Regions from separate parts of the Ensifer sp. M14 genome, predicted to be linked through region 3. Evidence: riboswitches for the same ligand, from Rfam matches in the RefSeq annotation. Region 3 holds a riboswitch; each other region holds the start of a gene.
What was found. Region 3 has a riboswitch for thiamine pyrophosphate ahead of thiC (phosphomethylpyrimidine synthase ThiC). Riboswitches for the same ligand answer to the same signal wherever they lie in the genome.

Region 1 (7,843 bases), on a different contig from region 3:
CGCCAGCCCGCCGAGCGTCGGCGACACCGCCGGGCCGATCGCCAGCATCATGCCGATCATGTTCATGATCCGAGCTGCCTGCAGGCCGGTGAACTGGTCGCGCACGATGGCGCGCGCAACCGTCATGCCGACGGAGGCGCCGATGCCCTGTACCAGCCGTCCTGCAAGCAGGACCGAGACCGAGGGCGCAAAGGCCGCCATCAGGCTGCCGGCGAGATAGATAGCCATGAAGATCAGCGTCGTGCGCCGGCGGCCGATGACATCGGAAAGCGTGCCTGACACCAGCTGCGCAAAGGCGAAGCCGGCGAAATAGAGCGACAGCGTCATCTTGATCGCTGCCTCGCTGGAGGAGAAGGCGCGCACCAGTTCGGGCATCGCCGGCGTATAGAGCGCCATGGAGACGGGGCCGAGCGCCACCAGGAAGGCGCCGATGATGCTGGTGCGCCGTTCGCTCATGCGGCGCGTCATTGCTTCGCCCCCTTCTCCTTGCCGGCGACGCACGGATCGAGGCGGCGCAGATTTTCACGCAGGATGCGCAGGTTGCCGCAGAGCATCTCGCGCGTCTCCTCGTCGAGACCTGCCGTATAGGCATTCATCATTTCGCGCAGGCCCGCCATCAGCTCGGAAAGCAGCGGATCGGCCTTGTCGGTGATGACGACGTTCTTGGCGCGGCGGTCGGCCGGGTCGGGCATCCGGGCCACCAGCTCCATCGCCTCCAGCCGGTCGAGATAGGCCGACAGCGTCATCGGCTCGATGCCCATGCGCGTGGCGATTTCCGCCTGCTTGATGCCCTCGGTCAGCGCCACCTGGATCAGCGTGCGGGCTTCGCCCGGCGTGATGCCGAGATCCAGCGCATTGACCTTGCGGTCAAAGGCGCCGCGCAAAAGGCGGGAGACATCGGTCAGCAACATGCCGATGGTTTCGGATTCGAGTTTTGTCGGCATCAGGATCGTTCACAAGAGATATAATAAGCTTTCCTTACCATACCCCTTGCCAACTTTCAACGCGGCAAGCCGGCGATGCTCAGCCCTCGAGCTCCTCGCGCAGCATCTCCAGCTCCAGCCATTCCTCCTCCATCTGCGCAAGATCGCCGCGAAGCTTTTCCAGCTCCTGCGCCAGCTTGGCGAAGGTGTTCGGATCCTTGGCAAAGAGGTTGGGATCGGCCATCCGCTCCTCACGCTTGGCGGCCTCGGCTTCCGCCTTGGCGATCTCCTTCGGCAGGTTTTCGAGCGCGAACTTCTGCTTGTAGGAAAGCTTGCCCTTGGCATTCGACGTGTCGGCTATCGGCGCGGCAGCGTCGGACACCTTCGCCTTTTCCGCCTTCTCGGCCTTGCGGCGTTCCTCGATGGCGCCCTTGCGCTGCGCCATCATGTCGGTGTAGCCGCCGGCATATTCGATCCAGCGACCATCAGGCGCTTCCGGATTGCCCGGTGCGATGGTCGAGCTGACGGTGCGGTCGAGGAAGTCACGGTCGTGGCTGACGAGGATGACGGTTCCGGCAAAGCCGGCGACGACTTCCTGCAGCAGGTCGAGCGTTTCGATGTCGAGATCGTTGGTCGGCTCGTCGAGGATCAGCAAGTTGGTGGCACGGGCAAGGATACGCGCCAGCATCAGCCGCGCGCGCTCGCCGCCCGACAGTTCGCGAATGGGTGTGCGCGCCTGCTCGGGCTGGAACAGGAAGTCTTTCATGTAGCCGGTGACATGGCGCTGCTCGCCGTTGACAATCAGGCTCTCGCCGCGGCCGTCGGTGAGGTAATGCGCCAGCGTGTCCTCGAGATTGAGGTCCTCGCGCTTCTGATCGAGCGTCGCCATCTCCAGATTGGTGCCGAGCTTCACCGTTCCGGTGTCCGGCTCGATCTGGCCGGTCAGCATTTTCAACAGCGTGGTCTTGCCGGCACCATTCGGGCCGACGAGGCCGATCCGGTCGCCGCGATGCACGCGGATCGAAAACGGCGCGACGATCGTCCGCTCGCCGTAGATCTTCGTGATCTTTTCCGCCTCGATGACCAGCTTGCCGGATTCCTTGGCGTCGGACGCGCTCGCCTGGACGGAGCCCTGCGGGCCTTTGTGGCCGCGATGGCGCGAACGCATGTCCTGCAATTCGCCGAGACGGCGCATGTTGCGCTTGCGCCTTGCGGTGACACCGTAGCGCAGCCAATGCTCCTCGCGCTCGATCGCCTTGCCGAGTTTGTGCTGTTCCAGCTCTTCGGCCTCCAGCACCTCGTCGCGCCAGGCCTCGAAATGGCCGAAGCCACGATCAAGCCGGCGCGACTGGCCGCGGTCGAGCCAGACGGTCGCGGTCGAAACCTTTTCCAGGAACCGCCGGTCGTGCGAGATCAGCACCAGGGCAGACCGGCTGCGCGTCAACTCGTCTTCGAGCCATTCGATCGTCGGCAGGTCGAGATGGTTGGTCGGCTCGTCGAGCAGGAGGATATCCGGCTCGGGCGCCATCACCCGCGCGAGCGCCGCACGGCGGGCCTCGCCGCCGGAAAGCCGCGCGGGGTCCTCTTCGCCGGTCAGGCCCAGATGCTGCAGCAGATAGGCGACGCGGTAAGGATCGTCGCTCGGACCAAGGCCCGATTCCGCATAGGCCTGCACCGTGTCGTAGCCTTCGAAATCCGGCGCCTGGGGCAGGTAGCGGACCGTCGAGGACGGATGGCGGAAGACTTCGCCCGATTGTGCCTCGGCAAGGCCGGCGGCGATCTTCATCAGCGTCGACTTGCCCGAACCGTTGCGCCCGACAAGGCAGATGCGGTCCCCCGGCTCCACCTGCAGGTTGGCGCCGGCCAGAAGCGGCGTGCCCCCGAAGGTGAGGAAGATATCGTCGAGTTTCAGAATGGGAGGCGCCAAGGCTCAGGCTCCGGAAAGGTCATAGGGGCGAGCGAGAACAATCGCCCGGCCGGTGTCGAGGGAAATGCGAAGGGGACCCTCCGCAACATTGGAAACGGTGCGGGAAGACCCGAACGGCAGCGTGAAATCGGTGAGCGGATAACGCGCATTGACGATCGTAAGCCCGAAGAGATCGGTCAGTCCGAGGATGGAGAACAGGCTGCCCTTCGGCAGATCGATGTCGATCTCGCCTGCAAGCAGCGGATAGGCCTCTTCCTCGCCCGACGTCATGAACACCGGCAAGCCGCGCTCGGACAGCGCAGCCGCCTGAAGCAGGTGCAGGAAGGCATGATCGCTGCGGGATCCTCCGAGCGCACCGGCAAAGATCAAAGCTTCGGCACCGCGCGAAAGCGCCGCTTCCACGGCGATCTCGCCATCGGTCGCCGCCTTGGCGGCGGGGTAGGGCTCGCGCGGAACGCCGGCAAACTCGGCAAGCAGCGCCTCTTCGGTCGAATCGAAATCGCCGACCCAGACATCGGGCGTCACCGCCAGGGTCCGCGCATGCCGCATGCCGCCATCGGCCGCAACGAAGCGGCTGCCTACAAGCTGGCGCGCAAGGCGATCGGTGGGGGTGAGTGCACCGCCGAGCAGAATGGTGAAGGTGGATCGGGCCATGGCAAAGCCCATAGCGCAAAGGCACGGCCAAGGAAAAGCAAGAAAACCGAACAGGGCCGCTATCTGGCGATTTTGCGTTGATGTCATCAGGCTTCGCAGCATTGGCGGGCGTCGGGCTGCTGGATACCGGCGTTCAAACTTCGCTTGCCATCAAACCGTCACGGCGGTAAATCTCTACCCGCTCTAACGGGGTGCCTTCCGACCGCATGCGGCCGAAGGCTGAGAGGCGTTTAACGCCAACCCGCGGAACCTGATCCGGCTCATACCGGCGGAGGGATTAGACGCGATCGGATCGATACGCCCTTTTCCCATGCAACATTATTTTTAGGGAGAGGTGCCTGCCATGTCCAAATCATCGCAACTGAAGTTCCTTAGCCGGCTAGCGCTTGCCGCAACGGCAAGCCTCGTCTTCGCGGCCAATGCCGTAGCCGCCGAAAAGACGCTGACCGTCTACACCTATGAAAGCTTCATCACCGAATGGGGCCCGGGCGCCAAGATCGCCGAAGCCTTTGAAAAGACCTGCGAATGCAAGGTCACCTATGTCGGCGTCGCCGATGGTGTCGAGCTGTTGACCCGTCTGAAGCTCGAGGGTGCCGCCTCCAAGGCCGACATCGTGCTCGGCCTCGATACCAACCTGGTTGCCGAGGCCAAGGCCACCGGTTTCTTCGCGCCGCACGGCATCGAGGCCGAAGGCGTCAAGGTGCCCGGCGATTTCTCAGACGACACCTTCCTTCCCTATGATTACGGCCATTTCGCCGTGGTCTACGACACCCAGGCCCTGAAGACGCCGCCGAAGAGCCTCAAGGACCTGGTCGAAGGCGACCCGTCGCAGAAGATCGTCATCGAGGATCCGCGCACATCGACGCCGGGTCTCGGCCTGCTTCTGTGGGTCAAGACCGTCTATGGCGACGAAGCCGGTGCCGCCTGGGCCAAGCTCAAGGACCGTGTGCTGACCGTGACACCGGGTTGGTCGGAAGCCTATGGCCTCTTCACCAAGGGCGAAGCGCCGATGGTGCTCTCCTACACCACGTCTCCCGCCTACCACATGGTGGCTGAGAACACCGACCGCTACCAGGCGGCCGAATTCTCGGAAGGTCACTACATCCAGATCGAAGTCGCCGGCATGACCAAGAACGCCCAGGAGCCGGAACTTGCCAAGCAGTTTCTCGGCTTCATGACCGGTCCGGAGTTCCAGTCGATCATCCCGACCACCAACTGGATGATGCCGGTCGCCGCCACCAAGGAGCCGCTGCCGGACGCTTTCGGCAAGCTGGTCAATCCGGCAAAAACCTTCCTGCTGCCATCGGAAGAGGTCGCGGCCAACCGCAAGGCCTGGATCGACGAGTGGCTCGCCGCCATGAGCAAGAACTGAAGCGCGCTTGTTCGCGCCAGCCGAAAACAGGATCACCATCACCGCCGGGGCCCTGAGCCTCGGCGGCATCCTGCTGTTTGTCTGCCTGGCGATTGCAGCGCTTCTGTTCCAGAGCGGCGACTTCGGCAATGGCGTACTGTTCGACGCTTATATTTGGCGGGTAACCCGCTTCACATTGCTTCAGGCGAGCCTTTCGACGCTGCTCTCGGTTCTGCTCGCCATCCCGATCGCCCGCGCACTGGCGCGTCGGGCGTGTTTTCCCGGCCGCGTCTGGGTGCTGCGGCTCATGGCCCTGCCGCTCGGCCTTCCTGTTCTGGTCGGTGCCCTCGGGCTGATCGAGATCTGGGGTCGGCAAGGTGTACTCAACGCAGCTCTGGCCGGGCTCGGGCTTAAGCAGCCCATCAGCATCTACGGCCTTTTCGGCATCCTGCTTGCCCACGTCTTCTTCAACATGCCACTGGTCGCGCGCCTCTTCCTTGCCGGGCTGGAGCGCATCCCCTCGGAATACTGGCGGACCGCCGCCAATCTCGGCATGCCGCCGACCGCCCTCTTCCGCTTTGTCGAGTGGCCGGTTCTGCGCGGACTGCTGCCGGGGGCCGCCGGCCTCGTTTTCATGCTCTGCGCCACCAGCTTTACGCTGGTGCTGACGCTCGGTGGCGGGCCTGCCGCCAGCACCATCGAGGTCGCAATCTATCAGGCGCTGCGCTTCGATTTCGATCCGCCGCGGGCGATCGCCCTCTCCGCCCTGCAGATCGTCATGACCGGCGTGCTGCTCTTGGCACTCACGCGTGTTGCGACCGAGCCGGCAGTGAGCGCAACCGGGGGCAAAACCTCGAGACGCTACGATGCAGGAAACGGCCTCTCCCGCGTGTCCGATGCCGGCTGGATCCTGTTCTCGCTCGTCTTTATCGGCGCGCCACTGATTGCCGTCCTCACATCCGGCCTGCGTGCAGACCTGGTGAAACTGGCGGGCGACGCGACCGTGCATCGTGCCCTGATCACCAGCATCGTCATCGCCATCCTCTCGGCATTCCTTTGCGTCACCGTGGCAGCCGCGATGATCCGCGCTGCCGCCACCGTCGCGGCGCGTCGACACGCACCCGCCTTGGCCAGGGCATTTGCCGGCACTGTCGCTGCCAGCACCTCGCTGGTGCTGCTGGTGCCGCCGGTCGTGCTTGGGGCGGGCTGGTTCCTGCTTCTGCGCCCCTTCGGCGACGTCGCCCGTTTCGCCCCCGCCATCGTCGTTGCCATCAATGCGCTGATGGCGCTGCCCTTCGTGCACCGGATTTTGGCCCCGGCGATGGCAACCCACGCCGCCCGCACCGACAGGCTGACGGCCAGCCTCGGCATCCGAGGCTTCCATCGCCTGCGATGGATCGACCTGCCGCCGCTCCGAAAACCCCTGCTGATGGCCTTTTCCTTCGCCATGGCGCTATCCCTCGGCGACCTTGGCGCCGTGGCGCTGTTCGGCTCGCAGGACATGGTAACGCTTCCCTGGCTGCTCTATAGCCGGATGGGCAGCTATCGCACCGCGGATGCTGCCGGGCTGGCGCTGTTCCTCGGCTTGCTCTGCCTGATCTTCACCATGCTCGGCACGGCCGGCGACAGGCGCATGCCGGAAGGACGCAACGCATGAACCCGGAAGGCGCAGTTGAGCTTATTGGAGTCGATATCCGTTACGACGCGACCGAGCTGCACTTCGATTGCGCCATTCAGCCGGGCGGCATCGTCGCGGTTGCCGGCGCGTCAGGCTCCGGAAAATCGACACTGTTTCACGTCATCGCCGGCTTCGAGGAGCCCGATCAAGGCGAGGTCCGCATTCTCGGCAAGACAATGTCGGGGCAGGCACCATCAGAGCGGCCCGTTTCCGTCATCTTCCAGGACAACAACCTGTTTGCACATCTCGACGTCGCCACCAATGTCGGCTTCGGCATCAGCGCCTCGCTTCGCCTGTCGGATGCTGATCGCGCCCGGATAGACGAGGCCCTCCACCGTGTGGGGTTGGATGGCTTCGGCAAGCGCCTGCCGCCGACGCTATCGGGCGGCGAACGTCAGCGTGTGGCACTGGCGCGCGCCCTGGTGCGACATCGCCCGCTGCTTTTGCTGGACGAGCCGTTTGCCGCGCTCGATCCCGGCATGAGGGCTGGCATGCGCGCGCTGCTGCATGACCTGCACGAGCAGGAAAACAACACGATCCTGATGATCACGCACCATCCCGATGACGTGAGGGCGCTGGCCGATAGCGTGCTTTTTCTGGACCAGGGGCGTATCATCGCCCATGATCCGGTCGAACGCTTCCTCGAGCGGCGCGACATGGCGGCGATCAACCGCTTTCTCGGCAACGCGTGATGCGGATTGGAATCGTGCCGTATGCGGCACTTCGCCACAATTTGACCGCCGCGCCATGCGACGCGCGGGTTATCCGGCGCACAAGGTGCGAATATTCGCGCATCCGTTGCCGTGATACCACGGGGCAACTATTTCTGTGGGGGTAAACTAGGCAGGTGGCGCTGAAATAGATACAGCAAGACCTGGGCTGGAATACGCGTGCCGGATCGGACCTATCCGGCTGAAAAAGTAAGATTTTCAACGCCACCGAGTTCCCAAGGTGGAGTGGCGTTGGACGGGAAACGGGCTGCGGCATGGAAAGTCATACAGTCAGAAACGACCGGTTCCCGCCCAGGCGCGGAGGCCTCCGGACACGTGCTGTGGTTGCATTGCTTGCGACAACGCTGCTTTCCGCCTGCCAGTCGGTGATCGAGCAGACCTATGAGCCGACCGTATCGCCGTCCTCCAATCCGCAGATCGTCGACGAAGTCCAGAAGAACGACCCCCGTGCCCAGCTCGGCGCGCGCGAGCACCCGCGCATCGTCGCCAGCTACGGTGGGGAGTACAAGGACGCAAAGACCGAGCGGCTTGTCGCCCGCATCGCCGGCGCGCTGACGGCCGTCTCGGAAAATCCGCAGC
Region 2 (7,843 bases), on a different contig from region 3:
TGCATCAGGGGTTCCTTGGCGAGCAGATGCCGCGCACCGTAGTTGACATAATCTCCAACGATGAAGCCCTCACCCTCAAGCCTCACCTTCAGCACGTCACCAGCCTTCGAAGTGACTGCCGCGCGGACATGGTCGGCATCGCGGAAGAGAAACGGCATATCGAAGAGCTGGCTCTCGGGCACCCAGGCAGATAGGGCCGACAGAGTGGACAAGCTCCCCTGGATGGCGCCCAACCGCAGCCCCTCGTTGACATCTTTCTCGTCCCCAAGGGCCGCGTTCGGGACAATGTTGAAGGCAAACCACCCTGGAAGCGCGGCCTCGACGAGGTCGCGGATCTTGAGCCAGACCTTGGTTTCCGGTTTGTCTTCACCCATCAGCGACGCGATGAGCACGGGGCGTGCGGCGGAGGCCCGGCCCGTCAAAGCCGGGGTAGCAAGCGCTGCGGCACCGGTGGCAAGCAGGCTCAGGTTGAACACACGGCGATTGAGGCGAAGCATTTCGATGCCCTCCCTAAGGGTTCAAAAACAGGCAACGAGTGCTGCGGAAAAACTGAGAAGTCCAAGTGCCGATAACAGTGCGAGCAGATAGGGCCGCGACGCGGCAAACAGCGCGACCGCGGGCACGCCGGAAGCGTTGCCGACGGTCTGCACGAGGATGCCGACGGGTGGTGTCAAACCGCCAATCATCAGATTGACGACCAGGATGACGCCGAAATGAATTGGGTCGATGCCGGCAGAAACGGCTATCGGCAGCGTCAAGGGCGCGAACAGCAGGATCGCTGCGCCGATATCGAGGAAGAGCCCAACACCGAGCAAGAGGAGATTGAGCGCGGCAATCACAAGGAACGGATTGGACCCGAGCCAACTCGCTGCAGACGACAGGTGTGCCGCAACGCCATCAATCGCGATGAGAAATGCGAAGGGCGCTGCTGAACCGATCAACAGCAGGATCGCCGCGGTTTCGCGCGCCGATTGGCGGAAAGCGGCGCAGACCTCGTAAACGGCTGTCCGCTTCAAGAAAACTGCGATCAGGGTATAGGCGGCTGCAAGTGCTGCAGCTTCCGTGGGTGAGACCACACCGGCGCGAATACCGGCAACGACAATGACGCCGAGACCGAAGGCGGGCAGCGCCCGTACGCCGAACCGTCGGGACTCTTCGGCGGATGCCCTGGCGGTGCGCGCCGTCGTCGCGCCGTTTACGTGGATGGCAACGGCAAGCGCAGCTGCCATGAGCAGGCCCGCCACGAAGCCCCCGGCCAGAAGCTTGCCTGTCGACAGGTCCGCGGATGCCGCCAGAATCAGAAAGGCGATCGATGGCGGGATGATATTGTCGAGCACCGAGACGGCAGCAATCAGCGCGCCGGCGCGCGCAGGCGGCGTGCCGTGCGCTGTTAGCTGCGGCATGAAGGCGGCTGTGCCGAAGGCCGCATTGGCGATCGACGAGCCGGAGGCTCCGGAAAACAGAACGCCTGTCAAAAGCACGGTTTGACCGAGCCCGGCGCGACGGTGGCCGACAAGGGTGGCGGCAAAGCAAACCAGGTCACTGGCGATCCCTGAGGCTGTCAAAAGCGCGCCGGCGAGCAGGAAAAATGGGATGGCGGTCAGAAGATAACGCGACAGGCCGGACAATGTGGCCGCCGCCATCGCCTCTTCCGGCATCGGCGCGCCGAAAGCGACGGCGACATACCCCGCAGCGATGAAAGCATGGGGGAGCGGCGTTCCGGCGAGAATTGCCACAAGTGCAAGACAGCACAGCATGAAGCTCGGAGACACCTGGTCCAAAGGTGGCACAGCGCCGACCACCCAATGTAATCCCACAGCAATCGCAAGCATCGAGGCGAACGCGACAAGCCGGCCGTCCGCGACGTGGCGGAGCAGGATCGCGACAATCGCCAGCACTCCTCCGGCGCTCAGCATAGCCGGGCGCAGTCCCTCGGGAAGGACGAGCGAGGGCGAAACACCGCCGAGATCGAGCGCCGCCTTTCCGCTGCCGGATATCACGACGATGCAGGCTACCAGAGTGATGACGCCGGAAAATATAGTGCGCAGCTCTTGGGGCACGGACCGGTTTTCCGACGAGAAAGGATTCGTGCCTCTGTCGTCGACGATGAGCTCGCCGCGCGCGGATGGTCTTTGATCACGGCCATCACTAGGCGCTGACCGTCCCTCGAATAAATCGATCCGCAAGCCCTTCGCCGTCGAAGCGAGCGGTAGCCCAATCGAGGCAAGCGTTACCAGCAACCAACTTGCCGCTTCTTCCGCACCGGTAAAGCCGCTTGCAGCAAAATACCGAAGAGCGACGGAAGCCGTCACGGTCGCAAGCAGGGCCGCAAGCGTCAACGCCCCAGCAAGCTCGAGCGTTCGCTCCAGCCGCAGCGACAGAGCCTGCGGCATGCTAGCGAGCATCGGGCTGCCACCAGCGGTGGAAGTGATGGACCGGTCCCCGCCCCTGCCCGACTTTTAGATCTCCGGCGGCAACGATGGCACCGTGCAGATAATCCTTGGCAGCGATGACGGCATCCGCCAAGGAAAGCCCGCGCGCCAGCCCGGCGGCGATCGCCGCCGATAGAGTGCAGCCCGTACCGTGGTCATTCGTCGTTTCAATGCGCGGCGCCGTCAACCGAACAGGCTCTCGGCCATCAAAGAAGATATCCGTCGCCTCGGGGCCGCCCCCGTGCCCACCTTTGATGAGAACCGAGCGCGCGCCAGCTTTCAGAATGATCTCGGCCTGATGGGCAATCTCCGTCTCATCCGTCGCGATCGAACGCCCGGTCAGCAATGCCGCTTCCGGCAGGTTGGGCGTTGCGACCAGCGCCATTGGCAGCAACTCCTCGCGAAGCGCCGCAATGGCATCGGGGCGCAGCAGAGCGTCACCTGATGTGGCGACCATCACGGGATCGAGCACTGCCATCTTGCCGTATCGTCGAAGCCCCTTGGCGATTACGGCGATTGTTTCCTCGCGAGACACCATGCCGATCTTCACGACTCCAACAGCAAGGTCAGCAAACACCGCATCAATTTGAGCCTCGACAATCGCCGGCGAGATATCCTCGACCGCCGTCACACCTCTGGTGTTCTGTGCGGTGATCGCCGTGATCACGCTTGCGCCAAAAACGCCGAGCGCCGAGAAAGCTTTCAGGTCCGCCTGGATACCCGCACCGCCACCTGAATCGGAACCAGCAATGGTGACTGCAATAGCGGTCATCGTGCAGCCGTCTTCAACGCACGATCGACGCATGCCCGCAACTCACGACTGGCTGCCGCCGGATCCACTGCAGCAAAGATTGCAGAAATGACCGCGACTCCATCAGCCCCAACGGCGACGACTTCTCCGGCGCGCTGCGCATTTATCCCGGCGATGGCTCCAACCGGCAGATCCGGTTTAGCCGTGAGAAGCGTCCTGCGAAGCCTGGCGAACCCCTCCAGACCGACCGGGGGATCGGGGTTGTGTTTCGACAGCGTCTCGTAGACCCCACCGATACAGGCGTAATCAATCGGTGAACCAATGGCAGTCTGGGCATCCATTTCGTTCTTGACCGTCAAGCCGATGATCGCAGCATCGCCCATCATCGAGCGGGCCGTGGCCGCATCCATGTCGTCCCGCCCGAGATGGACGCCATCGGCGCCCGCCGCGAGCGCCACATCGACGCGATCGTTGATGACAAAAGGCACGCCGGTTCCGGCAAGCGCAGCACCGATCTCCCGCGCCTGTTCGATCATCTCTCGTGTCGAGCTCGTCTTGTCGCGATACTGGATGAGTGTCGCGCCACTGAGCGCAGCGGTACGCGCCAGGTCAGCTAAATTCCCTTTGTCCGCAAGTCGCGCATCGACGAGGGCATTCAGGCGATAATCAACCTTCGGCATAAGAAATCCTGGCATTGGCAATGATATCCTCAGGGCGGAGCGATGCGAGCGCATCGCGGAAGGCGGCCTCGAAGCTCCCGGGACCACTCGATCGTTCCGCGGCAATCTCCGCGGCGATACCGCTTGTTAGTAGCGCACCCGTGGCTGCCTTCAGGCGATCCGGCTCGACGGCCATGAAGGCCGCGATCAAGGCGCCCGAGAGGCACCCGGTGCCCGTGACTTGCGCCATGAGGGGGTGGCCGTTCTCAACCCGGGTCGCAAGTCGACCCAGAGTGAGTTCGTCGATAGGCCCCGTCTTGATTTTCAAGACACCGTTGGCCTCACCGACGATGTCCATCTCGCTTGCATTGCCGCGAACCACGGAAGGCCCGGATGCGATGAGTTCCCGGGCAAACGCAAGCCGCGATGGCGAATTATCGCAATGCACGGGATCAACGATCCACGGCTTGTGGGCGCCGCGCGCAACGGCTGTTGCCAGGCGGATCGCCGCGCGCCGCACTTCATCAAGCGTGCCGAGATTGACGACGAGCGCATCGGCGCGCCGGGCAAAGGCCTCGACCTCTTCTGTCGATGATGTCATGGAGGGGATCGCGCCAAGCGCCGCGAGGCCATCCGCCACGAACTTCTGCACCACCGTGTTCATCACGCAGTGTACACGGGGACGTTGTCGCCGGACACGCGCCAGCAATGCAGCAGCATTTTCCACGAATCCTGTTTCGCCCGTCATCGGATTTCCACCGCGATATCGTCGACATCAGGTGCCTGGCTGATCAGTCCGCTTTCAGCAAGGAACTTTCCAAACCGCTCGTAGCGGCCACGATCAAGTGCCGCCGGCCTTTTGGCGAAGCGCGGCAGGGTGTCGGTGAATGCTCTGCGGTTGAGCTCGTCATCGAGGTTTGGATAGGCCTTGACGAAAAGCTTCCAGGCTTCGTCAGGGTGGTTGGTGAGGAAAATTGCCCCCCTCTCCACCGCGGCAAGGAAGAGCGGCAAGCGCCCGTCGCCAACCTTTGCCTTGTCGGCAACGAAGACGAGCTCGTCATAAACCGGCACGCCATGCTCTTCGGGGAAGAATGACCGGCCTTCATGTCCCTCGATACGCATCTGTGTCTGCTCGAAATTCCTGAAGCCGCCGATCGTCGCATCGACCTTGCCAGCGATCAGCGACGGCGACAGGGCGAAGTTGACGTTGATGAGTTCGACGTCCTCCTTCTTCAGACCGGCCGAGGCAAGCATTCGGCCGAGCATCGCATCCTCGAAACCGGAGACGGAGAAGCCGATCTTCTTGCCCTTCAGATCGGCAAGGCTGCGGATCGGACCGTCGTCAAGGACGGTGACGGTGTTGAGCGGTGTCTCGACCAGAGTACCCACGCGAACGAGCGGCAGACCGGCGGCATGATCAAGGTAAAGGTTCGGCTGATAGTGTACGCCGATATCAGCCTGCCCTGCTGCAATGAGACGTGGCACGCTGGAGGGATCGGCCGGGGGGATGAGCTCGACATCGAGCCCCCCCTTTTCGAACAGGCCGAGTTCTTTGGCGACGACGATCGGGGCGTGGTCCGGATTGACGAACCACTCCAGCATCACTGTCAGTTTTTCTGCGGCCATTGCTGAGCCGGTTGAAAGGACGACGCCGAACGCAAAGCTGGCGGAAATCAGAAATTTGCGAATCATTATGTTATGAACTCTCCCAGTTGATCTCGGATATTCAGGTTTCTCGCGCCCAGTGCGCGAGTGGACGTGTTGCCTCATCGACGAGAAGCCTGAGGCCGACGGCGAGAACGGCAAGAATGGCCATCGCGGCGAAGACGACATCGGTCTGCATGCGGGCATTTGCCTGGACGATCACAAAGCCAAGGCCGGCCGAGGCGCCGACCCATTCGCCGACAACGGCGCCAAGCGGAGCCAAGGGCGCAGCGACACGCAGGCCCGTAACAAGCCCCGGCAACGCCAATGGCAACCGCACGAGCCGCAACGCCTGCCAATGGCTTGCCTTGGTGAGCGCCACGGCATCAAGGATCTGCGTATCGGTACGGCGCAAACCGTCCGAGAATGCCGAAACAACGGGAAAGAAGATGATGATGGCCGTCATCACGATCTTCGAGACCATGCCGAAGCCAAACCACAGCACCAGCAAGGGCGCTATGACGAAGACGGGAAAGGCTTGGAGGACAAGCACGAAGGGCCAGACGAGTTTTCCGAGCCGCGGAAAAGCCGCCAGGCCAATTGCTGTCGCCACACCGAACACCGAGCCGGCCGCGAGACCGGCCAGCATTTCGGCGATTGTCACAAGGCTCTGTTCAAGCAAAAATGCTCGCTGCCGTGCAAACACAGCCAGCACCTCAAGCGGCGTTGGCAGCAGATAGCCCGGTAGCGAAAAAACAAACACCGAGGCCTGCCAAAGGACAGCAAGTCCAACAAGGCTACGAACAAATGTGAAAGCTACGCGCATCGCCGGTCAACCGACGCGGCAACCCGGGCGAAACGCGGATCCGCCATCCGGCGGAAACTGGCAAAACACAGCATCGATCGATCTCCAGACAAAACATCACGGAGATCCAGGTGAAAGCGAAAACGCGATTAGTTTGCCGAATGCGGCTCTTTTCCCGTTCCTACGCCGGCATGACCCGGATCAGGTTCAAGGGTCCGGCTCACCGCCATCTCAGCACAGAATAGTGCTCCCCTCGGAATGAGGCATTTCTAATTGTTAAATGAACGATGTCAATAGTCGTGACGATTGTCATTGTGCGCCCGACGCTCATCTCTCGCGCCGCGGCAAATTGATGTGCTAGTAGATGGACATCCCGCTCCGATTTTACACTGCGCCTATATGGAGGCGCCAAGGCACTCCATTGCTTCAACGCCCTCAAGCAAAAATGATACGCAGGAAGTGCTCGCTGTTATAGCAAAATCCACCCTAAGCATTCAATCTATGCGCGTGCGTTTCATGCGTCGCGCAGGGCACCGGCTGCAACCAAGAGGCTCATCAACCACCTTTCACAACCGACTTCGCAACCGAGTCAAGGGCCAGCAGCTTTTCGAGCAGCCGCGGCATATCCTTCAGATGCACCATATTGGGGCCGTCCGACGGCGCGTTGTCGGGATCCTCGTGGGTTTCGACGAACAGGCCGGCGATGCCAACGGCAACGGCCGCACGCGACAGCGTCTCGACGAACTCGCGCTGGCCGCCGGTCGAGCCGCCCTGCCCGCCGGGCTGCTGCACCGAGTGGGTGGCGTCAAAGACGACGGGGGCACCGAGCGAAGCCATGATCGGCAGCGACCGCATGTCGGACACCAGCGTGTTGTAGCCGAAGGACGCGCCGCGTTCGCACAGAAGAATGTTGGGATTGCCACTTTCCGTGAACTTGGCGAGCACGTTCTTCATGTCCCAAGGCGCCAGGAACTGGCCCTTCTTGACGTTGATGGTGCGGCCGGTCTTGGCGGCGGCCACCAACAGGTCGGTCTGGCGCGACAGGAAGGCAGGGATCTGCAGAATGTCGACAGTCGGGGCGACCAGAGCGCACTGCTCCTCGGTGTGGACATCGGTCAGTACCGGGAAGCCGAACTCCTTCTTGAGATCGGCAAAGACCTCCATCGCCTTGTCGAGGCCAATGCCGCGCTTGCCCGAAAGCGACGTGCGGTTGGCCTTGTCGAAGGACGACTTGTAGACGAGGCCGATATCGAGCGACTTGCACAATTCGGCAAGCTTTCCCGCCATCATGAAGGCGTGCTCGCGGCTTTCCATCTGACAGGGGCCGGCGATCAGCGACAGGCGCTCCTTCTGCGAGAAGGCGACCTGCTTGGCACCTTCACCGACGACTACTCTGGCATTCGTTTCCATGTTAGGTACTTCCTCGAACGTTTCCGTAGCTAATATATGATAATTCGACATAGCCGATTCTGCCGAGACAGAGGCGAGAACTGGTTGTAATGTTTCAGGACAAACGGATGCAAGACCGACCCTCAATACATGCGCTCAATAG
Region 3 (7,843 bases):
AAACCTGCAAGGGATTTCCTGGCAGCGCATCACCATTGACGGTGTCGCAAACCATGCTGGCACGACGCCGATGGCGATGCGTTGCGATGCGGGCCTTGCCGCCGCGCGTGTCGGCCTGTTCCTGCGCGATCATATCGCGCGATCGAACGCGCCGAGCGTAGCAACGATCGGAACCATGCGCTTCGAGCCGGACGCGATCAACGTCATTCCCTCGCGGGCAATCTTTACCGTCGACCTGCGCGACCCGGACGAGGATCGTCTGCAGGCGCTAGAAAATGCGCTTGCCTCAGAATTGCGGGTGATCACGGCAGAGGAAGGCGTGACGGTTACGGTCGAGCGGCTAGCGCGCTTCGAGCCGGTCACATTCGATCCTGGCATCGTCGAAATGATTGAGGCGTCGGCGATCACCCGTGGGCTGAAGAACCGGCGGATGACCTCCGGCGCCGGCCACGACGCCCAGATGATTGCGCGCATCGCACCGGCGGCGATGATCTTCGTTCCGAGCCGCGACGGCATCAGCCACAATCCGCGCGAGCACACGGATGCGACCGAGCTCGTCGCCGGCGCCAATGTTCTGCTCGATGTGGTCAGGAGGATCGCTGGCGGCCGATAGATAGGGCAACCGCATTCGTGGGTGTCCTGTGGATTGGTGATCAGGTGGGAGGGGTGGCGCATGAGTGGCAAACAGCAGCGAAGCCCGACAAAAGTGAGAAGGGCCGTTGCCGACCCTTCTGCCGTCGTCGCTATCCTTTGGCCGCAGCTTCCTTTACCGGCATATAGAGGTCGCCCCCCTCGCGAAACTTTGCCGCCATCGCCTGAAAACCTTCCTTCTGCGCCTCGGCGCGGATGTCGTGCGAGATCCGCATGGAGCAGAATTTCGGCCCACACATGGAGCAGAAATGCGCGACCTTGTGCGCCTCCTTCGGTAGGGTCTCGTCGTGGAAGGAGCGTGCCGTTTCAGGGTCGAGCGACAGATTGAACTGGTCCTCCCAGCGGAACTCGAAACGGGCGCGCGAGAGGGCGTCGTCACGGGTGCGGGCGGCCGGGTGCCCTTTGGCGAGGTCTGCGGCGTGAGCGGCGATCTTGTAGGTGATCACCCCGGTCTTCACGTCATTGCGGTCGGGCAGACCCAGATGTTCCTTCGGCGTCACGTAGCAGAGCATGGCGGTGCCGAACCAGCCGATCATCGCCGCACCGATCCCTGAGGTGATGTGGTCGTAGCCGGGCGCGATGTCGGTCGTCAGCGGTCCGAGCGTGTAGAACGGCGCCTCGCCGCAGACCGCGAGCTGCTTGTCCATGTTTTCCTTGATCTTGTGCATCGGCACGTGGCCGGGTCCCTCGATCATCACCTGGCAGTCTTTGGCCCAGGCGATCTTCGTCAGCTCGCCCAGCGTTTCCAGCTCGGCAAATTGTGCCGCGTCGTTGGCGTCCGCAATCGAGCCGGGGCGCAGGCCGTCACCGAGCGAGAATGAGACGTCATAGGCGCGGCAGATGTCGCAGATCTCTTCGAAGTGCTCGTAGAGAAAGCTCTCCTTGTGGTGGTGCAGGCACCATTTGGCCATGATCGAACCGCCGCGCGAGACAATGCCGGTGACGCGGTCGACGGTGAGCGGAATATAATGAAGCCTGACACCGGCATGGATGGTGAAGTAGTCGACGCCCTGTTCCGCCTGCTCGATCAGCGTGTCGCGATAGACCTCCCATGTGAGATCCTCGGCGATGCCGTTGACCTTTTCCAATGCCTGGTAGAGCGGCACGGTGCCGATCGGCACGGGCGAGTTGCGGATGATCCATTCGCGGATGTTGTGGATGTTGCGCCCGGTCGAAAGGTCCATGACCGTATCGGCGCCCCAGCGCGTTGCCCAGACCATCTTCTCCACTTCCTCGGCCATTGAGGATGTGACGGCCGAATTGCCGATATTGGCGTTGATCTTCACCAGGAAGTTCCGGCCGATGATCATCGGTTCCGATTCCGGGTGGTTGATGTTGGCCGGCAGCACGGCGCGGCCGCTGGCAATCTCCTGACGGACGAACTCGGCCGTGACGTGATCGGGGATATGGGCGCCGAAGCTTTCGCCGTCGCGCGATGTGGGGCGTGCGGCGTCGCGACCGATATTTTCGCGGATGGCGACGAACTCCATCTCCGGCGTGATGATGCCGGCACGTGCATAGGCAAGCTGTGTCACCGCGCGCCGGCCGGTTGCGCGCAGCGGCGGGTGACGGAAGGGAAAGGTCGGCGTCAGCCGCTCGCCGGTCGCAAAGCCGTTATCCTCCGGTCGAACGCTGCGTCCGTCGTAGGCTTCGACATCGCCGCGCGCAATGATCCAGTTGCGGCGCGGTCGTGGCAGGCCGTCCTCGATGCGGATGTTTGCGTCTTCGACGGTGTAGGGGCCGGAGGCATCATAGACCGTGACCGGCGGCTCGCCCGACGTCGGGTGCAGGGCAATCTCGCGCATCGGCACGCGGATCTCGGGATGGATCGTCCCTGACTTATAGACCTTTTTCGAGGCGGGAAGAGGGCCTTTGGTGACGGAGAGGTCTGCGGGGTTGGTGGCAATATTCATGATGAGGCTCCAAGTTTGCGGTTGGAGACCCAGTTCTGAAGCCGGAAGGAAAAGACACGTCCGCCCGAAATTCCGCGGGAATGGCGGAATCGTGGCGTCGATGTCTGCACCGTCCCTACGCCAGTATGAACTGGATCAGGTTCAACGGGTCACTGCGCCTCGGTCGGCAAAGCCGGTCCGACCAGCAGAATCTCAGCCCCTTGACGGGACCCCCCTGGTGAATGTCGTGAGATAGCCATCGATCCGGATGCGCCGTCAAGCGCTAATCCGAAGGTTGTGGCCTTCGCCTGTTGATCGTGCGGCAGGCTGTGTCCGGTTTGGATGCTCTCTTGGCGCGTTTTCTGGCAAAATGCCGCTTCGCGCTCTTAGGAAATGTTTTAGCGAACAGGCTTTTCGGATGCCGGGCGCTCGGCATAGTCCGCCCGGTTGATGCCGTGCCGCTGCAGCTTGTCGTAGAAGGTCTTGCGCGGAATGCCGAGCGCCTCGATCGTCGCCTTGACGTCGCCGCGCTGCGCCCGCAGCACCTCTTTCAGGATTTCCGCCTCATAGCGCTCGAGTCGTTCGGGCAGGGCGCTGCCGGGTAAGGACGCGCTGGCGGTCGCTTGTCCGAGCGCACCTTCGACGCCAAGGGCGACGCGTTCGGCGAAATGCGAGAGCTCGCGCACATTGCCCGGCCAGGAATGGGACATCAGGTGGTGGCGCACGGCTGGCGAGATATCCGCCACGTCGCGCTTGAAGCGTTCCGCCGCCCGCGTCAGGAAATGCGAAAAGAGAAGCGGGATATCGTCCCGGCGCTCGCGCAATGGCGGGATCGAAAGCGTGACGACATTCAGCCGGAAATAGAGATCCTCGCGGAAATCGCCCCGTTGGGCTGGATCGCCGAGATCGATCTTGGCCGCGGCGATCACGCGGATATCAACGGGGCGGACGAGATTGGTGCCGAGCGGGGTGATTTCGCGGGCTTCGAGCACGCGCAGCATCTTCACCTGCGTCGCCGGTGGCATGGCTTCGATTTCGTCGAGGAAAAGCGTGCCGCCGCTCGCATGCTCGATACGGCCGATGCGTTTCTTAAGCGCGCCGGTAAAAGCACCTTGTTCGTGGCCGAAGAGTTCGCTTTCGATCACCGTTTCCGGCAGCGCGCCGCAGTTGAGCGCCACGAAATTCCCGTCGCGGCGCCGGCTCCATTTGTGCAGCAGTGTCGCGACCACTTCCTTGCCGCTGCCGGTCTCGCCGGCAACAAGCACGTCGACGTCGGTGTCGGCGATATGTCGCAACGTCTGGCGCAAGCGTTCCATGACAGGGGTCTGGCCAATCAGCGGCAGGCTTTCGCCTGCTGTTTCGGCAGCGCGTTTCAGTGCACGGTTCTCCATCACCAGTCGGCGTTTTTCCAAGGCGCGACGCGCGCTCTGCACCAGGCGTTCGGCGGCAAAGGGTTTGGGGATGAAATCGTAGACGCCGTCCTGCAGGGCCTGGACGGCCATGGGGATGTCGCCGTGGCCGGTGACCAAAATGACGGGAAGGTCGGGATCGAAGCCGGCGATGCGGCGAAACAGCGTCAGGCCGTCGATCCCCGGCATGCGGATATCGCTAATGACGATACCGGCAAAGTCTGGGCCGAGCACGGCGAGCGCTTCCGCAGCGCCGGGAAAGGCCATGACGGTCAAACCGGCAAGCTCCAGCGTCTGCGTCATCGCCTTCCTGAGGTCGCTGTCGTCGTCGACGAGGCATACGGATTGCTGCATTGCTCAGGCCCTCTTCAGGCGTACGGTGAAGACGGTGCCATCGGGGCCGGTCTTGACGTCGATATCGCCGCCATAGTCGACGACGATCTCCTTGGAGATGGCGAGGCCGAGACCGAGACCCTCATCCTTGGAGGTGTTGAACGGGGTGAACAGGTCTTCAAGGATATCCGGTCTTATGCCCGGGCCGTTGTCGGCGACAACAAGAAGAACCGTGTCTGACGGACCCAACGCGCAGCTCACGCGGATCTCCGCGTCCGTCCGGTCGCCGAGGGCTTCAAGGGCATTCTGCAGGAGGTTGATCAAGACCTGTTCAAGACGGATGCGATTGCCAAGCACGTTGAGCCCATTGTCAGGCAGGTCGATGACGATCGCGTCCATGCGGCCGGCAAAACGGCTGCGCAGCAGCATGCGTGCGCCTTCGATCACTTCGCGCATCGCCGTCGGCTCCGCGACGAAGCGGCCCTTTCGCGCGAAGCTGCGCAGCTCGTCTGTGATCGTGCCGACCCGCTCTGTCAGCGTGGCGATGCTTTCGAGATTTTCGATCGCAGTTTCCTTCTGTCCGCGGTCGAGGAAGGTGCGGGCGTTGTCGGCATAGGCGCGGATGGTTGCGACCGGCTGGTTGATCTCGTGGGCGACGCCTGCGGCCACCTGGCCGAGGATCGCCAGCCGGTTGGCCTGGACGAGTTCCTGCTGTACCGCTTGCAGCTTTTCGCCGGTGCGCCGATGGTCGGCGATCTCGTTTTCCAGGTGATCGCGGGCGAGGCTGAGGTCCCGCGTCCGTTCGGTCACCCGGCGTTCCAGTTCGTCGCGTGCGGCCCGTTCGCTGGCTGCAACCTGCGTCAACGATTGGCGCCGACGAAGCAGGAAGGCGGCAAGCGCAATCAGCGGCAGCAACAGGGCGAGCGCCAGCAGTCGCGCCTCGCGGCTCGCCGCGCTCAAAGCAGCATCCAGCGGCGCCAGTTGCTCCAGCCGCCAACTGGTCGAGGGAACCATCGTCTCGACCCTGAGATATTGATTCTCGCTGCTGCCGGGCAGAAGTGCGCTCAGGATGCTCGATCCATCGCTTGTCGGCTCGATCCGTCGAAACGGCAGGGGCAGCAGCGAGGCATCGCCGAACTGCAGGCTGTCGCGGAGGGTTGCAACCCGATCCGGGGGGATGTTGCGGGTGGTCATGAAACGCCACGACGGGAAGCTTGTGATCAGCACGATGCCCCGCCGGTCGGTGACATAGACCGGCTTGCCGGAGGCGAGCCAATCGGCCTCGACCCCGTCGAATTCGAGCTTGGCGACGATGACGCCGATCGGGCCGCCAGGCCCGTCGACACGTCTCGAAATATAAAGGCCCGGCCGCTTGCTGACGTTGCCCATGGCGAAATGCTCGGCCTTGCCGTCGCGCATCGCCATCCGGAAGTATTCGCGAAAAGCGTAGTCGTTGCCGACGAAGCTGGTCGGCTCGCGCCAGTTGCTTGCCGCGACCGCCACGCCGTCGAGGCCGATCGCGTAGATCACCGCCGCATCCGTATTGGCGGCCAGCGCCTCGAGCTTTTGGTCGAGCCGTTGCAAGGGCTGCTCGCCACGCTTTTCGAGGGCGGCCTTCACCTCGACGTCATCGGCCAACACCAGGGGCAATGCGCGCTGGCGTTCGAGCACGGCGCGCAGCAGCGAAGCCTTCAGATTGGCATCGATGCGGCTCTGGATGTCGACGGTTTCAAGCGCCTTCTTTCGCCCATATTCGCCGGCGACAAAAAGGCCCGCTGCCAGCAGAGCCAAAGCGACCGCTGCAAAAATCAGCCAGGCACGGCGCATGTGCCGGTCTGGATCGGCTGGTTTTATGGTGGGCGAGGCGGGTATGGGCATGGCGGAATTGTGCATTATTCCGCCCAAAGTTCCAGAGTGTCTGTGCGGATATTCGCTCAAATCTTTGTGTGCCCGGTGGGCAATCTCCTGAAATTTATCGGAATTTCAATGGCTTGATTGGCCGCGACGCGATCTGGCACGCCCATTGCAAATGACATCCTCATGACAGCCCGAGCTGTCGCGCTTCGGAAATAGGGCCCGGGAGGCCCGGCATGACGCCGGACTGGGTCTCAGTGGAGGATATCATGATTATCGACCAATCCGCGGAACCGCGCGGCAAGACACCTTTCTATCGCCATCTCTATGTCCAGGTCCTGGCGGCCATCGCCGCGGGCATTCTGCTCGGCCATTTCTATCCTGAGATCGGAACGCAGCTGAAACCGCTTGGCGATGCCTTCATCCGGCTCGTCAAGATGATCATCGCGCCGGTGATCTTCCTGACTGTCGCCACCGGCATTGCCGGCATGACCGACCTTGCCAAGGTCGGGCGGGTCGCCGGCAAGGCGATGATCTACTTCCTGACGTTCTCGACGCTGGCGCTAATCATCGGCCTGATCGTCGCCAATGTGGTGCAGCCGGGCGCCGGCATGCACATCGATCCGGCATCGCTCGACGTCAAGGCGGTCAGCTCCTTTACTGAAAAGGCGCACGAGCAGTCGATCACCGGTTTCCTGATGAACATCATCCCGACGACGCTCGTTGGCGCATTCGCCGACGGCGATATCCTGCAGGTGCTGTTCATCTCCGTCCTGTTCGGTCTTTCCCTTGCCATGGTCGGCAAGAAGGCCGAGCCCGTCGTCGACTTCCTGCATGCGCTGACGCTGCCGATCTTCAAGCTGGTCGCGATCCTGATGAAGGCAGCACCCATCGGCGCGTTCGGCGCCATGGCGTTCACCATCGGCAAATACGGCGTCGGATCGATCGCCAACCTAGCGATGCTGATCGGCACCTTCTATGTCACCTCGTTGCTCTTCGTCTTCGTCGTGCTCGGCGCGGTTGCCCGCTACAACGGCTTCTCGATCGTCGCGCTCATTCGCTACATCAAGGAAGAACTGCTGCTCGTTCTCGGCACGTCTTCGTCGGAAGCAGCGCTTCCTGGCCTGATGAACAAGATGGAGAAGGCAGGTTGCAAGCGCTCGGTCGTCGGGCTGGTGATCCCGACCGGCTATTCCTTCAACCTCGACGGCACCAACATCTACATGACACTTGCCGCTCTCTTCATCGCCCAGGCGACCGACATTCCGCTGTCGCTCGGCGATCAGGTACTACTGCTGCTCGTGGCGATGCTGAGCTCCAAGGGTGCGGCCGGCATCACCGGTGCCGGCTTCATCACGCTCGCCGCCACGCTTTCGGTCGTTCCGGCCGTGCCGGTCGCCGGCATGGCGCTGATCCTCGGCATCGACCGCTTCATGTCCGAATGCCGGGCGCTGACCAATTTTGTCGGCAATGCCGTTGCGACCATCGTCGTGGCGAAATGGGAAGGCGAACTGGACGAAGCCCAGCTTGCTGCAACCCTTGGCGGGGACGCTCTGCCAGAGAGCCCGGTTCAGGGCCTGCAGCCCGCCGAATAGAGCTGCCTCCCAGGGCAAGACCGCATCTCGGTGCGGCAAGGCGTGGTCCACTTAGCGGTGGGCCGCGCCCTTTCACGACTGGCTGCAGGTTTCGTTCAGGCTCGCTCCG

Region 1: another riboswitch for thiamine pyrophosphate. It lies ahead of thiB (thiamine ABC transporter substrate binding subunit); the one in region 3 lies ahead of thiC (phosphomethylpyrimidine synthase ThiC).
Region 2: another riboswitch for thiamine pyrophosphate. It lies ahead of BLJAPNOD_RS34865 (ABC transporter permease); the one in region 3 lies ahead of thiC (phosphomethylpyrimidine synthase ThiC).

The regions. Positions count from the first base shown of each region.
Region 1 covers NZ_QJNR01000004.1:750,665-758,507, reverse strand. The annotation lists gene BLJAPNOD_RS03685 (multidrug effflux MFS transporter) at 1-468, opposite strand, end outside; gene BLJAPNOD_RS03680 (MarR family transcriptional regulator) at 465-944, opposite strand; gene BLJAPNOD_RS03675 (ABC-F family ATP-binding cassette domain-containing protein) at 1,024-2,850, opposite strand; gene BLJAPNOD_RS03670 (thiamine diphosphokinase) at 2,854-3,504, opposite strand; TPP riboswitch at 3,682-3,798, shown strand; gene thiB (thiamine ABC transporter substrate binding subunit) at 3,848-4,876, shown strand; gene thiP (thiamine/thiamine pyrophosphate ABC transporter permease ThiP) at 4,908-6,512, shown strand; gene BLJAPNOD_RS03655 (ATP-binding cassette domain-containing protein) at 6,509-7,225, shown strand; gene BLJAPNOD_RS03650 (M48 family metalloprotease) at 7,519-7,843, shown strand, end outside.
Region 2 covers NZ_QJNR01000018.1:493,937-501,779, forward strand. The annotation lists gene BLJAPNOD_RS34835 (TRAP transporter substrate-binding protein) at 1-497, opposite strand, end outside; gene BLJAPNOD_RS34840 (TRAP transporter large permease) at 519-2,405, opposite strand; gene thiD (bifunctional hydroxymethylpyrimidine kinase/phosphomethylpyrimidine kinase) at 2,395-3,204, opposite strand; gene thiE (thiamine phosphate synthase) at 3,201-3,863, opposite strand; gene BLJAPNOD_RS34855 (hydroxyethylthiazole kinase) at 3,850-4,590, opposite strand; gene BLJAPNOD_RS34860 (ABC transporter substrate-binding protein) at 4,587-5,468, opposite strand; gene BLJAPNOD_RS34865 (ABC transporter permease) at 5,569-6,312, opposite strand; TPP riboswitch at 6,453-6,555, opposite strand; gene kdsA (3-deoxy-8-phosphooctulonate synthase) at 6,847-7,701, opposite strand.
Region 3 covers NZ_QJNR01000014.1:320,302-328,144, forward strand. The annotation lists gene BLJAPNOD_RS30075 (Zn-dependent hydrolase) at 1-613, shown strand, start outside; gene thiC (phosphomethylpyrimidine synthase ThiC) at 744-2,564, opposite strand; TPP riboswitch at 2,659-2,790, opposite strand; gene BLJAPNOD_RS30085 (sigma-54 dependent transcriptional regulator) at 2,942-4,306, opposite strand; gene BLJAPNOD_RS30090 (sensor histidine kinase) at 4,310-6,178, opposite strand; gene BLJAPNOD_RS30095 (dicarboxylate/amino acid:cation symporter) at 6,409-7,734, shown strand.